3 regions of the Vibrio kanaloae genome follow, and region 1 is predicted to be linked to each of the others. Evidence: riboswitches for the same ligand, from Rfam matches in the RefSeq annotation. Region 1 holds a riboswitch; each other region holds the start of a gene.
What was found. A riboswitch is a leader RNA that binds a small molecule or an ion and turns the genes downstream of it on or off. The one in region 1 is predicted to bind thiamine pyrophosphate.
Positions count from the first base shown of each region.

Region 2: it holds a riboswitch for thiamine pyrophosphate, as region 1 does, so the genes downstream of both, thiC (phosphomethylpyrimidine synthase ThiC) here and thiD (bifunctional hydroxymethylpyrimidine kinase/phosphomethylpyrimidine kinase) in region 1, are expected to answer to the same signal.
Region 3: it holds a riboswitch for thiamine pyrophosphate, as region 1 does, so the genes downstream of both, thiB (thiamine ABC transporter substrate binding subunit) here and thiD (bifunctional hydroxymethylpyrimidine kinase/phosphomethylpyrimidine kinase) in region 1, are expected to answer to the same signal.

Region 1 is NZ_AP025498.1:840,958-845,342, forward strand. It holds gene OCV24_RS17925 (helix-turn-helix domain-containing protein) at 166-894, shown strand; gene OCV24_RS17930 (DMT family transporter) at 980-1,897, shown strand; TPP riboswitch at 1,995-2,106, shown strand; gene thiD (bifunctional hydroxymethylpyrimidine kinase/phosphomethylpyrimidine kinase) at 2,203-3,096, shown strand; gene OCV24_RS17940 (ABC transporter ATP-binding protein) at 3,086-3,844, shown strand; partial or broken gene OCV24_RS17945 (ABC transporter permease) at 3,963-4,385, shown strand, end outside.
Region 2 is NZ_AP025497.1:32,689-37,073, forward strand. It holds gene OCV24_RS00145 (multicopper oxidase family protein) at 1-1,266, shown strand, start outside; gene crcB (fluoride efflux transporter CrcB) at 1,367-1,750, shown strand; TPP riboswitch at 1,813-1,911, shown strand; gene thiC (phosphomethylpyrimidine synthase ThiC) at 2,042-3,991, shown strand; gene OCV24_RS00160 (thiamine phosphate synthase) at 3,991-4,385, shown strand, end outside.
Region 3 is NZ_AP025497.1:370,476-374,860, forward strand. It holds gene mpl (UDP-N-acetylmuramate:L-alanyl-gamma-D-glutamyl-meso-diaminopimelate ligase) at 1-966, shown strand, start outside; gene OCV24_RS01760 (flavin prenyltransferase UbiX) at 1,004-1,627, shown strand; TPP riboswitch at 1,671-1,790, shown strand; gene thiB (thiamine ABC transporter substrate binding subunit) at 1,844-2,836, shown strand; gene thiP (thiamine/thiamine pyrophosphate ABC transporter permease ThiP) at 2,949-4,385, shown strand, end outside.

The sequences.
Region 1 (4,385 bases):
TGAATTATGCTTTTTAATCAAAACGGCCTCTCATTTGGAGGCCGTTTTTGATCATGTCACCTAGCTAGCATGAATTTGATGCGCATTGAGTGTGACTCTAGGGAAGTGATAATGTAACTTTGTATCTCTTACTATAACCTAGCGAAATGTACTCTGGCGTTGATTATGAAATCTAGCTTAAGCATTCGATCTTATACCAAGCAATTTAATACTCATGCTCATGATGACCATCACCAACTGGTATTGCCAATCCAAGGCAGTATCAATATCGAGATGGTGGGGTATATCGGCAAAGTGGCCGTGGGAGAATGTGTGGTGATTCCGGTAACCACAGCGCATGCGTTTAAGGCGGATGAAGCAGCGCGGTTTATTGTCGCGGATATGGCGGAGTTGCCGCAGCACTTGTTGGAGCATGAGCTCTCGGTTTTCACGATAACACCACCTTTGATGAGCTTTCTGCTGTTTGTTGAGAAGCAGCTGGAGTATCAGGTCGATAGTGGTATTGAGTCATCAATCTTGGATGTGTTTTCACTGCTGTTAGAGCTACAACAAGTGAGCAAGAGCATTGACCCTCGAATCCGTGCGGTACAAAGGTTGATTGCGGATAACTACACGCAGCCGTTATCCATTTCACAACTTGCTGAAACGGCCTGTTTGAGCCCCACTCAGTTTAAGAAACGATTTAAAGAGTGCCTTGGTATCAGTGCGCTTAAATACATCACTCGATATCGCATGGAGAAAGCCCAAGCCTTGTTAACCCACACCGATTTACCGGTTCAATTGATCGCTGAAAATGTGGGGTATAGTGATGTTTCTGCTTTCAGTCGCCGTTTCTCTCAGCACTTTGGAATGTCCCCAAGGGCGTTTCTAGGCTCAATAAAAGAGAGTCTTTAGAAACAACAATAGCGTCCTTTCAGCAAATTAACTTTTATCAATCTTCACTATTATCTATTTCAGAAATGAAAATTGGGTAATAGAAATGAATCTTGCCATCAATCGCGTTAACGAATTCCAAACGGGCACTTTAGCCATCTTGTTTGCTTCTATTTTATGGGGCACGACAGGCACTGCCGCAAGTTTTGCACCTGATCTAAGCCCATTAGCGATTGGTGCTTTCTCTATGGGCGTCGGTGGTCTATTGCAAGCGGGTTTGGCGTATCGAAAAATCCTATTCGCTTTCGACAAACTTTTGCAGAACAAGAAGTTGTTGGCTGTGAGCGCTTTGGCTTTGGCGGTCTACCCTTTAGCTTTCTATTCTTCAATGAAATTATCAGGTGTAGCGATTGGTACAGTCGTTTCGATTGCGACCGCACCCTTCTTTTCTGCATTGTTAGAGTGTCTGATTAGCAAAAAAAATAACATCAACAAACGTTGGCTCACTAGCTTTGCGATTGGTGTGGTGGGTATTGGGCTGTTGGTGTTTTCAGAATCTTCATCGGCGAATGAATCCGGTGATGATCTCAAGCTGTTGGGTATTACTTTAGGTCTACTCGCAGGGTTGTGTTACGCCATTTATTCTTGGGCGACAAAAGCACTGATAGACAAGGACATTAAGTCTCAAGCGGCGATGGGCAGTATTTTTGGCCTTGGTGCGATGCTGTTGCTGCCAACGCTCTGGTTTACTGGTGAGAACCTGTTTTCCTCGCAGACTAACGTGTTAGTCATCAGTTATCTGACGTTAATCCCACAATGCTTGGGCTATGTAGCATTCAGTTTTGGTTTACGCCATGTGACCGCGAGCAGTGCCAACCTGCTGACTCTGTTTGAACCGGTGGTTGCAGCGGTGCTTGCCGTCTGCGTTGTCGGTGAGCTGATTCCCTTTACAGGCTGGCTAGGTATGTCTCTGATTGTGCTGTGCTTGTTTATGCAGTCGAAGCCATCTAAAGGAACGTTATAAGTATTTTTTTATTGAGCCTAATTGAAATTTATTTATGTGTAATTCTTATAATTGAATAAAAGGAGTATCTCAGTTGCAAGAGTGCTGTTACTATCGCTATCAATAGTCGGGGGGCATATACCTTAATTGGTGTTTGCTGAGATCGTTATTCGAGACCCGTTGAACCTGATTCAGTTAACACTGGCGTAGGGAACTATAAGCACTCGATCTACGTCTGCACCCATGAACGCTTTCATGAGTTTAATGCGGCATTTCCTACGGTTAGTGTTGGTTCTCCTACGTCTTGCAAGATAGTAGGAGCGACAATGACACACAGTTCTATTCCACCAACCTTAACTCCAAGACCCTCAACTTGTCAGATCTCTATTGACAGTTCGATTCGATCAAACACTCCAATTGTTTTAACCATCGCGGGCTCTGACAGTGGTGGCGGCGCAGGTATTCAGGCAGACATCAAAGCCATGTCTGCAACCGGTAGTTTTGCTTGTTCTGTGATTACCGCTATTACTTCCCAGAACACTCAAGGCGTTTCTGCCATTTTTCCTATCCCGCTCGACCACGTAACAAGCCAATTAGATGCGGTTTTCACTGATCTGAATATAGTGGCGGTAAAAGTTGGTATGTTGGCTGATTCGCAAATCATCAAAATTGTCGCGGATAAAATTAAACAGTACCAACCCAAGTACCTCGTCATTGACCCTGTAATGGTGGCAACCAGCGGTGACTTGCTGTTAGAAACCTCTGCCATTAGTACATTAAAGCAAGAGCTGATTCCGCTAGCAGACATCATTACGCCTAACTTGCCGGAAGGCGCGGCACTGACGGGGAAAGCTGTGCCTGAAAGCGAAGCGGAAATGAAGGGAATGATTGAAGACCTACGCACACTGGGTGCTAAAGCCGTTCTTCTCAAAGGCGGCCACTTAGAGAAAGATGAAAACAGTAACGATCTACTGATTCTGACGACGACGTCTGCCTTGATTAGCGCGAAGCGTTTCCCGACTAAAAATACCCACGGCACGGGCTGTACGCTTTCATCTGCTATTGCTTCTTTCTTGGCCCAAGGCAACACGCTGCCAGAGGCTGTCGACCTAGGTAAGCAATACATTTCTCGCGCGATTGCTCATGCTGATGAGTTGCAAGTCGGCCAAGGCCATGGCCCGGTAAACCACTTCTTCGCTGGACACGGCAATGTCCGTTAATACGGTTGGTGTTCAGCTCAGCAATGCCTCCTTACGTTATAACGACAGTGAACACGCGACCTTATCGGGAATGTCGCTTAGCTTAAACGCAGGTAAGTGGACGGTATTATTGGGTAGAAGTGGCTGCGGGAAAACCACGGTATTGCGTTATCTGGCAGGCTTGTTGGACGATAAGGTGGAGTGGCAGGGCACATTGGTAACCTCTGATGAACTGCCTTTAACGGATCGCATCGCTTACATGGCGCAGCAGGACTTGTTACTGCCGTGGTTGTCGGTTATCGACAATGTATGCCTGAGTCATCGCTTTCAAAATCAAGTTTCTGATAAAGCACAGCAAACCAATCAAGCACTAGAGTTGTTAGCTGCGGTTGGTTTGGCTGATCACGCGTCTACTATGCCGGATCAGTTGTCTGGTGGTATGCGCCAGCGTGTTGCCTTGGCTCGCACCTTAATGCAAGACAAACCTGTTGTGCTGATGGACGAACCTTTCTCTGCGCTGGATGCGGTAACAAGACACAAGTTACAGACCTTAGCGTGTGAACTGTTAAGAGATAAAACCGTTGTGTTGATCACCCATGATCCACAAGAGGCGGTGCGATTGGCGGATAACTTGTATGTGTTGCAAGGTACACCTGCGAGCGCCCAGTCATTATCTGTGCCTAATACAGCGACACCAAGGGTGTTAGACGGTAAATGTGCTGAGTTACAACAAGCGATCTTAGAGCAGTTGGAGCGTGACTATGAATGATCTAACGCGAAGTGAAGCTGTGGCTAGCTCAAAGATAGAGAACGTAGCAGTGCAAAGCTCAGGGGTAGAAAGTTCAACCGAGACACAAACCAAACTTGCTCGCCCTCGACAGATGAGTCCCGTTATGCGGTTACTTATCAGCAGTGCTGTGATTCTTGGTTTATGGCAAATGGTGGTGGTTATCTTCGAGATGCCGAGCTTTATTCTGCCAGCGCCCGCAGAAGTCTCTATTAAGCTAATCGAACGTTACGATGTGTTACTCAAGCACACTTGGGTGACAGCACAAGAGATTTTACTTGGGTTACTACTGGGTTTGTCGATGGGGTTATTCTTCGCTCTGCAGATGTTGATGTTTGATCCGTTGAAACGTTGGCTATTGCCTATCTTAATTGCTAGCCAGGCCATTCCTGTATTTGCTATCGCGCCAGTATTGATGCTGTGGCTGGGTTATGGCATCGCTTCAAAAGTAGTCATGGCGGCAATCATTATCTTCTTCCCCGTGACGACATGTTGCTATGACGGCCTGCGTAATACACCGACA
Region 2 (4,385 bases), on a different replicon from region 1:
TTAACGGCAGAACCTTCAACTGCTGGACTTGTGACGGGGTTTGAGACTAATATTCTAGGCTTTAATGGGCAGATTCCAGCGCCGACTATTCGCTGTCGACAGGGGGAAAAGGTCACAATTCGTTTTACGAATAAGCTTTCAGAGCCGACGACCATTCACTGGCATGGTCTGCGAATTCCAATCGAAATGGACGGGGTTCCTTTCTTGAGCCAGTCACCGATCATGTCGGGTGAAACCTTCATTTATGAATTTACGCCACCAGATGCTGGTACGTTTTGGTATCACCCACATATGAACAGTGTTAAACAGCTTGGTATGGGCTTGGTTGGTCTAATTATCGTTGAGGAGAGCATCCCAGTGCAGTTTGATGAAGAGCACGCACTGATGCTTAAACATTGGCATATCGATAAGAAAGGCCAATGGAAAGATCTAATGATCCCACGTCTCAGCGCTCGCATGGGCACGCCAGGAGAGTGGAGTAGCGTTAATGGAATACATGAGCCTGTATATCAGTTAAAACAACATGCAACGACCAGGCTGCGTATCGCTAATGTTGATAACACGATTACCTATCCAATTGCTATTGAAGGGGCTGAAGCATGGGTCATTGCTATCGATGGCAACCCTGTAAAGACACCCTATAAGCTGACTCAACATAAAATAGGCCCAGGTATGCGTGTTGATCTCGGGCTAATAGCACCTAAAGCTGGTGACCGAGTTAACGTTCTCCAGATGAAGGGGCGTTTCCCATTTTCTTTGTGTCAATTTGAAGTCTTAGGTTCCGAATTTACTCAAGAGCGAGCATTACCAGTATTACCATTGAATCCAGTACCTAACCTAGATCTTGCTAATGCAGAAGAAATAGACTTTTTATTTGAATGGGAAGGGGCGGTTTCTCCAGTATCTAAAGATGGAAAATCTATGCCTAAGTTTTGGCTAACTAATAAACGAGCATGGGAAGGGATGAGCAAAGATAATATTCCTGAACCGTTGGCGACTTTAGAATTGGGTAAAACCTATATATTCGATCTTAAGAACGTCACTCAATATCATCACCCGATTCATATTCACGGCCATACATTCACTGTATTGGAACTTGATGGGAAGAAAGTTGAAGAGCCTTTCCATACCGATACAGTGTTACTTGGAAAAAATGGCCGAGCTAAAGCCGCATTTGTTGCAGACAATCCTGGGCGCTGGATGTATCACTGTCATGTTATAGAACACATGAAAACGGGTTTAATGGGATATATTGAAGTTAAGTGACTCCTGTAACGTTTAATATTTGCGCATGCATTCTTAGTTTCTACCCTCGCTTTTATCGGCGGTAAAGTTAGAATGTAGGGGATACTGTTTGGGAGGAGTCATGGGTCAGTTATCTATTTTAGGTTTTATTGCCATTGGTGGGGCGTTTGGTGCTTGCTCACGTTATTTGATTTCAGAGTTATGTGCGGTGATGTTAGGGCGTGGTTTTCCTTTTGGTACGCTCACCGTTAACGTTATTGGTTCCTTTATTATGGGATTACTTATTGCGGCATTTGAAAATGAGATACTCGCAACGGAACCATGGAGACAGATTATCGGCCTAGGTTTCCTAGGTGCACTGACGACGTTTTCTACATTTTCGATGGATAACGTGCTTCTTATGCAGCAGGGTGCATTTTTTAAGATGGGGATCAATGTACTGCTCAATGTGGTTCTCAGTATCTCAGCAGCATGGATCGGCTTCCAACTTTTGATAAAGTCTTAAAGTTTTCTTACGATTTGTTAACAACTCGGCTTGGTTTATCTAAGCCGTTTTTATATACTCGATCATACTTGTCGGAGTGCCATATGGCTGAGACCGTTAACTCGGGATCCGTTGAACCTGATCAGGCTAATACCTGCGAAGGGAACAAGAGTAGATATCTAACTAGAAACCTTCTAGAGATCTATCTCCAGATCACAACTGTATTTCTTACCGTGATCCCTCTTGTAGCATCTAATCCGTCAAGCATTTTTTATCCCTATAAATAATGGCTAAAAGCCAAGGAAAAATGCTATGTCGAGTCGTAAACAAGCAAGACTGGAAGCGAAGAATTTCATTGATTCTTTATCCGTACAACCTTACCCAAATTCGAAAAAGGCTTACATTCAAGGATCTCGAGAGGACCTTCAAGTCCCTGTACGAGAAATATCACTCGCTGATAGCCTGGTTGGTGGTAGCAAAAAAGAGCCCGTATTCGAGCCTAACGAGCCTATTCATGTCTACGATACCTCAGGTGTTTATACCGATCCTACACATGAAATAGACCTTTACAGCGGCCTTCCTAAGTTGCGAGAGCAATGGATTGAAGAGCGTGGCGATACGGAACTGCTCGATGATGTAAGCTCTGTTTACACCAAAGAACGTTTAGAAGATGAAACCCTAGACGACCTTCGTTACGGTAATCTGCCTAGAATTCGTCGCGCGACTGGCGATCAATGTGTGACTCAACTGCATTATGCTCGTCAGGGTATAATCACTCCTGAGATGGAGTACATTGCGATACGTGAGAACATGGGACGTCAGAAGTTTGCTGATGAGCAGCTGAACCACCAACACCCTGGCCATAACTTTGGCGCAAACCTACCGAAAGAAATTACCCCTGAGTTCGTGCGTAAAGAGGTTGCTGAAGGTCGAGCTATTATCCCTTCAAACATCAACCACCCAGAATCAGAACCAATGATTATTGGTCGAAACTTCTTAGTGAAAGTGAACGCCAATATCGGTAACTCTTCTGTAAGCTCTTCGATTGAAGAAGAAGTTGAGAAGCTAGTATGGTCGACTCGCTGGGGCGGCGATACCGTAATGGACCTTTCTACTGGCCGTAATATCCACGAGACTCGTGAATGGATTCTTCGCAATAGCCCTGTGCCGATTGGTACGGTTCCTATGTATCAAGCGCTTGAAAAAGTGAATGGTGTAGCCGAAGACCTTAATTGGGAAGTCATGCGTGACACCTTGATTGAGCAAGCAGAGCAGGGCGTTGATTACTTCACTATTCACGCAGGTTTACTGCTTCGCTACGTGCCTATGACGGCTAAACGTGTGACTGGCATTGTCTCTCGTGGCGGTTCTATCATCGCGAAATGGTGTCTTGCTCATCACCAAGAAAGCTTCCTTTATACCCACTTCCGTGAGATCTGTGAGATCTGTGCGAAGTACGATGTCGCTCTGTCGTTGGGTGACGGTCTACGTCCGGGTTCGATTGCTGATGCCAATGATGAAGCTCAATTCTCGGAGTTACGAACTCTAGGTGAGTTGACTAAAGTTGCTTGGGAATACGACGTTCAGGTGATCATTGAAGGCCCTGGACATGTGCCAATGCACTTAATCAAAGAGAATATGGATGAGCAGTTAGAGCATTGCCATGAAGCGCCTTTCTATACGTTAGGCCCGCTGACGACAGATATTGCCCCTGGTTACGACCATATTACCTCTGGTATTGGCGCGGCCATGATTGGTTGGTACGGTTGCGCGATGCTTTGTTATGTAACCCCTAAAGAGCACCTAGGCTTACCCAATAAAGAAGATGTTAAGACTGGCTTGATTACTTACAAGCTGGCAGCACATGCTGCAGACTTGGCTAAAGGACATCCGGGTGCACAAATCCGAGATAATGCATTATCTAAAGCACGTTTTGAATTCCGTTGGGAAGACCAATTTAATCTAGCTTTAGATCCGGAAACTGCGCGTTCTTTCCATGATGAAACCCTGCCACAAGAGTCGGGCAAGGTTGCTCACTTTTGCTCTATGTGTGGTCCTAAGTTTTGCTCGATGAAGATTTCTCAAGAAGTTCGAGAGTACGCGAAAGACACCGAACAAGTGGCTGCTGATCAGGCTATCGAGATCAAGATGTTGGATAACCCGTTGGAAGGGATGCGTCAGAAATCAAAAGAGTTCCGTGATACTGGCTCTGAACTTTATCACCCTGCAGTAAGTGCAAAAGAAGCTCAATTAGAGGAATAATGACAGTGAAGATTCTCATCCCATCTCAATACATCGAGTTAACGGGGGAGGTTCAAAACTGTCTATTGGTTGCTAAGCGACAAGGCTTGGCAACCGATGCAGTTGAGTTGGGTGTAAGCCCGACTCAATACTTCTCTATCGTTGATGCTCAACAAGTGTTATCTATTGGCTTTGTTCATGATGTTGATTTATTGGCGGAGTGCAAGTTAGCGCAACTGAACCATATTATTGATTACAGCAATTCAGTTTCGCTAGTTGACGTTTGTGATGCCTTTACACAAACTCCGAATACCATTTATATCGGTGTCTCAGATGATTCAGCTGTACTGGATATCTGGTCACACTTAGGTGCTAATCGTGTTATCAAGAGTGAAAGTACAGCTCATCAAGAGTT
Region 3 (4,385 bases), on a different replicon from region 1:
CCGGGCTTTTTAGTTGGCGGTGTGTTGGGTAACTTTGGTATCTCTGCTCGTCTTGGTGAAAGTATGTTCTTCGTGGTGGAAGCCGACGAATATGACAGTGCTTTTTTCGATAAACGATCTAAGTTCGTTCATTATCACCCAAGAACTTTAGTCATGAATAACTTAGAGTTCGATCATGCCGATATCTTCGATGATCTTGAAGCGATCAAGCGTCAGTTTCATCATTTAGTGCGTACAGTGCCAAGCAACGGCCGCATTTTTTCACCGAAGCAAGACATCGCGATCCAAGATGTTCTAGCTCGCGGTTGCTGGAGTGAGACGGAATCGAGTGGTGAACTCGGTGATTGGGATACCAAGAAGCGGGTTAAAGACGGCTCTAAATTTGAGGTGTACTTCCAAGGCGAATGTATTGGAACCGTCGACTGGGATTTGGTTGGTGATCATAACGTAAGTAATGCCTTGATGGCGATTGCGGCGGCAAGACATGTGGGTGTGACACCTGACCTTGCTTGTGAATCGCTAGCTACCTTTATTAATACTAAGCGTCGTTTGGAGTTTAAAGGCGAGGTCGCAGGTGTCTCTATTTATGATGATTTTGCTCATCATCCAACGGCAATTGAACTTACGCTCGGTGGTTTACGTAATAAGGTCGACACGAAAAAAATCATTGCCGTTCTAGAGCCTCGCTCTGCCACCATGAAGCGTGGTGTGCACAAAGAAACCTTGGCTGATTCGCTCAAACAGGCGGATTCTACCTACTTATTCCAACCGGATAACATTGATTGGTCAGTACAAGATGTTGCCGATGCGTGCCATCAACCCGCCCATGTAAGTGATGACATGGATGCATTCGTTGCTAGAATTGTCTCAGAGGCACAAGTGGGTGACCAAATCTTGGTAATGAGTAACGGTGGCTTTGGTGGTATTCATCAAAAGCTGTTGGATGGATTGGCACTCAAAGCTTAACTGATTCACGGCTTTATAATTTGAAGTAATTGAGAACATGACAAAACACGATAAAGCGATAACTCTTGCTTTCACTGGCGCATCTGGTGCGCCTTATGGACTGCGTTTACTTGAATGCCTTTTGGCGGCCGATTATCAGGTCTATTTGATGATATCGTCGGCAGCGCGAGTAGTCTTAGCGACCGAGCATGAACTTAAGTTACCTGCTGGACCGGAAGCGGCGAAACAAGCCTTGGTTAAGCATCTAGGCTGCGACCCAGAAAAGTTGATGGTGTGTGGCAAAGATGATTGGTTCTCACCGGTTGCATCTGGTTCTGCTGCGCCGAAGCAGATGGTGGTATGTCCATGTTCTGCGGGAAGTTTGGCGTCAATTGCTCATGGTTTATCGGATAACCTGATTGAACGAGCTGCAGATGTCGTCATGAAAGAGCGAGGCCAACTGTTGTTGGTGGTGCGTGAAACACCATTTTCGACTCTGCACCTAGAGAACATGCACAAACTCTCAACCATGGGCGTGACAATCATGCCTGCCGCTCCAGGTTTTTATCACCAACCTAAGTCGATTGAAGATCTGGTTGATTTTATGGTGGCGCGCATTTTGGATCATCTTGGTATTGATCAAGGTTTAGTGCCACGTTGGGGGTACGATCAACGTAATTAATCCAAACTTGATAGCTTATTGTTAAAGTTCGAATTACAATTCTGAACACTCATCGGGGAGCTGACCATTCAAATAATGAATGCGAGCTGAGATCAAGCAGGCGCTTGGGACCCGTAAACCTGAACCAGATAATGCTGGCGTAGGAATTGAGTTAGGAACAACCTCTACCGTTCTCCTCCCTCAAACCTGTGCCGCTCAGACCATGGAGAGCGTCCAGTGAAATTCACATTAACTACCCTTGCTGTTACTACAGCGATCTCTTTTTCTGCCTTTGCTGCAGATAACACTTTGACCGTATACACCTATGATTCTTTTGCAGCGGATTGGGGCCCTCGTCCTGCCGTAGAGAAAGCATTCGAAGAGAAGTGTGGCTGTGATGTGAATTTTGTCGCGCTAGAAGATGGTGTGTCGATTCTGAACCGCTTGCGTCTTGAAGGCGGCAACAGCAAAGCCGATATCTTGCTAGGTCTCGACAACAACCTGATGGCTGAAGCGAAAGCGACGGGATTATTGGCGGAACACAAGGTTGATACGTCATCAGTAACACTGCCTAATGGCTGGGATGACAAGACCTTTGTACCTTATGACTTTGGTTACTTTGCCTTTGTCTATAACACAGAGAAACTAGCAAACCCGCCTAAGAGCCTGAAAGAGTTGGTTGAGCAGCGTGATGATCTCAAGGTTATCTACCAAGATCCACGTACTTCAACACCTGGTCAAGGCATGATGCTATGGATGAAATCGGTTTACGGTGACGAAGCAACGACAGCTTGGAAGAAGCTGGCTCAAAAAACCGTGACGGTAACCAAAGGTTGGTCTGAAGCTTACTCTATGTTCCTAGAAGGTGAGTCTGACTTGGTTCTGTCTTACACTACGTCTCCGGCTTATCATATCATTGCAGAGAACGATTCTAAGTACGCAGCAGCGAGCTTTGAAGAAGGGCATTACACTCAAGTCGAAGTGGCCGCTAAGGTTAAAGGCAGCAACAACGAAAAGCTTGCTGATGAGTTTATGGCGTTTATCCTAAGTGATGAATTCCAATCGGCGATGCCGACAGGTAACTGGATGTACCCAGTAACGGGTGTCGAGCTACCAAAAGGCTTTGAGCAGTTAACAGTTCCACAGAAAGCACTGAGTTTTAGCTCTGAAGAGATCGCCGAGAAGCGTAAGCCTTGGATTCGTGAATGGCAGAGTGCGCTTACTTTTTAACTGACTATTTAAGAAAATGAGCTTTCTAACGTACTTTTAAAAACTAGCTTTCTGTATTTAAAGGTTCATTCGTTATGTTTGGAATGAACCATTTACGGTAAAAAATCAATTTATGATAAAGAAAACACCTAAGGTCGGGGTTTGGGTTGCGATACTCATTACCGCCTTCGTGGTTTCAGCAGTTGGGGCATTGCTTAGCAATGCCCCTTCTCTTGATATCAGCCAAGTATGGTCCGATCCTTACTATTGGCATGTAACGAAATTCAGTTTTTATCAGGCGACACTCTCAACTTTTCTGAGTGTTGGCTTTGCTATACCTATCGCTCACGCCCTGTGTCGTAGACAATTTTTTGGACGCGCTTTGTTGTTAAGGCTGTTCGCGTCGACCTTGGTTCTACCTGTGTTAGTTGGTGTCTTTGGCTTATTGGCGATTTACGGCAACAGTGGTTGGTTAGCTAAGTTTTTGGCAAACTTCGACATTGAGCTACCATTCTCGATTTATGGCTTGAATGGTATTTTGTTGGCGCACGTCTTCTTCAATTTACCTTATGCTAGTCGTTTGCTTTTACAAGCTTTAGATACTGTGCCTGCCGAGCAGCACAAGCTGTGTGCTCACTTGGGTATGAGTCATTGGAACAAATTCAGATGGGTTGAATGGCCACGTTTAAGGCAACAATTACCTCATGTGTGTGGCTTAGTCTTCATGCTGTGTTTTACCAGCTTTGCTACCGTGATGGCGCTAGGCGGTGGACCAAAATCAACCACTATCGAACTGGCCATCTATCAAGCGATTAAATTCGATTTTGACCTACAGGCTGGTGCGTTACTCGCGATATGGCAAATGCTGCTGTGTGGTGTATTAGCGGTGAGTATTCAGCGCCTGTCGAAACCTATTTCAGTGACGGCCAGTCAGTTGTCGGAAGAGAAATATTTGGTTAAGGACTGCTGGTGGTCAAAAGCTTGGGATAGCTTTTGGATCATAGTAGTCTCAATGCTGGTATTGCCGCCATTAGCCATGGTTATCGTCAGTGGTATTAACTCACAAGCACTGATTGTGCTCAGCAGCGAACCGTTTTGGGCTGCGTTAATGACCTCAGTTAAAGTTGCGTCCTTAGCAAGTGTTATTGCTGTCGGTATTGGTATTGCGATACTGCTGACCAGTCGTGCATGGCGTTTGCAGAATAAGAACTTTAGAGCCGATAAAATCGAGCTGATTGGTACCATTATCTTAGTGACACCAGGGTTAGTGATCAGTACGGGACTCTTCTTATTACTGCGTTCATTTACCGATGTATTTAGCTTAGCTTTCTTTATTGTGATTGCCGTGAATAGCTTAATGGCACTGCCTTATGTGATTAAAACCTTAGCCCAACCTATGTTGCATTTATCTCAACAGTATCAATACGTGTGTGCAAGCTTGGGAATGACAGGTTTCACTCGTTTTAGGCTGGTGGAGTGGCGCGCACTACGTAAACCAATGGCGCAAGCCTTTTCTATTAGCTTTATGCTGGCGATGGGGGACTTGAGTGCCATTGCCTTGTTTGGTAGC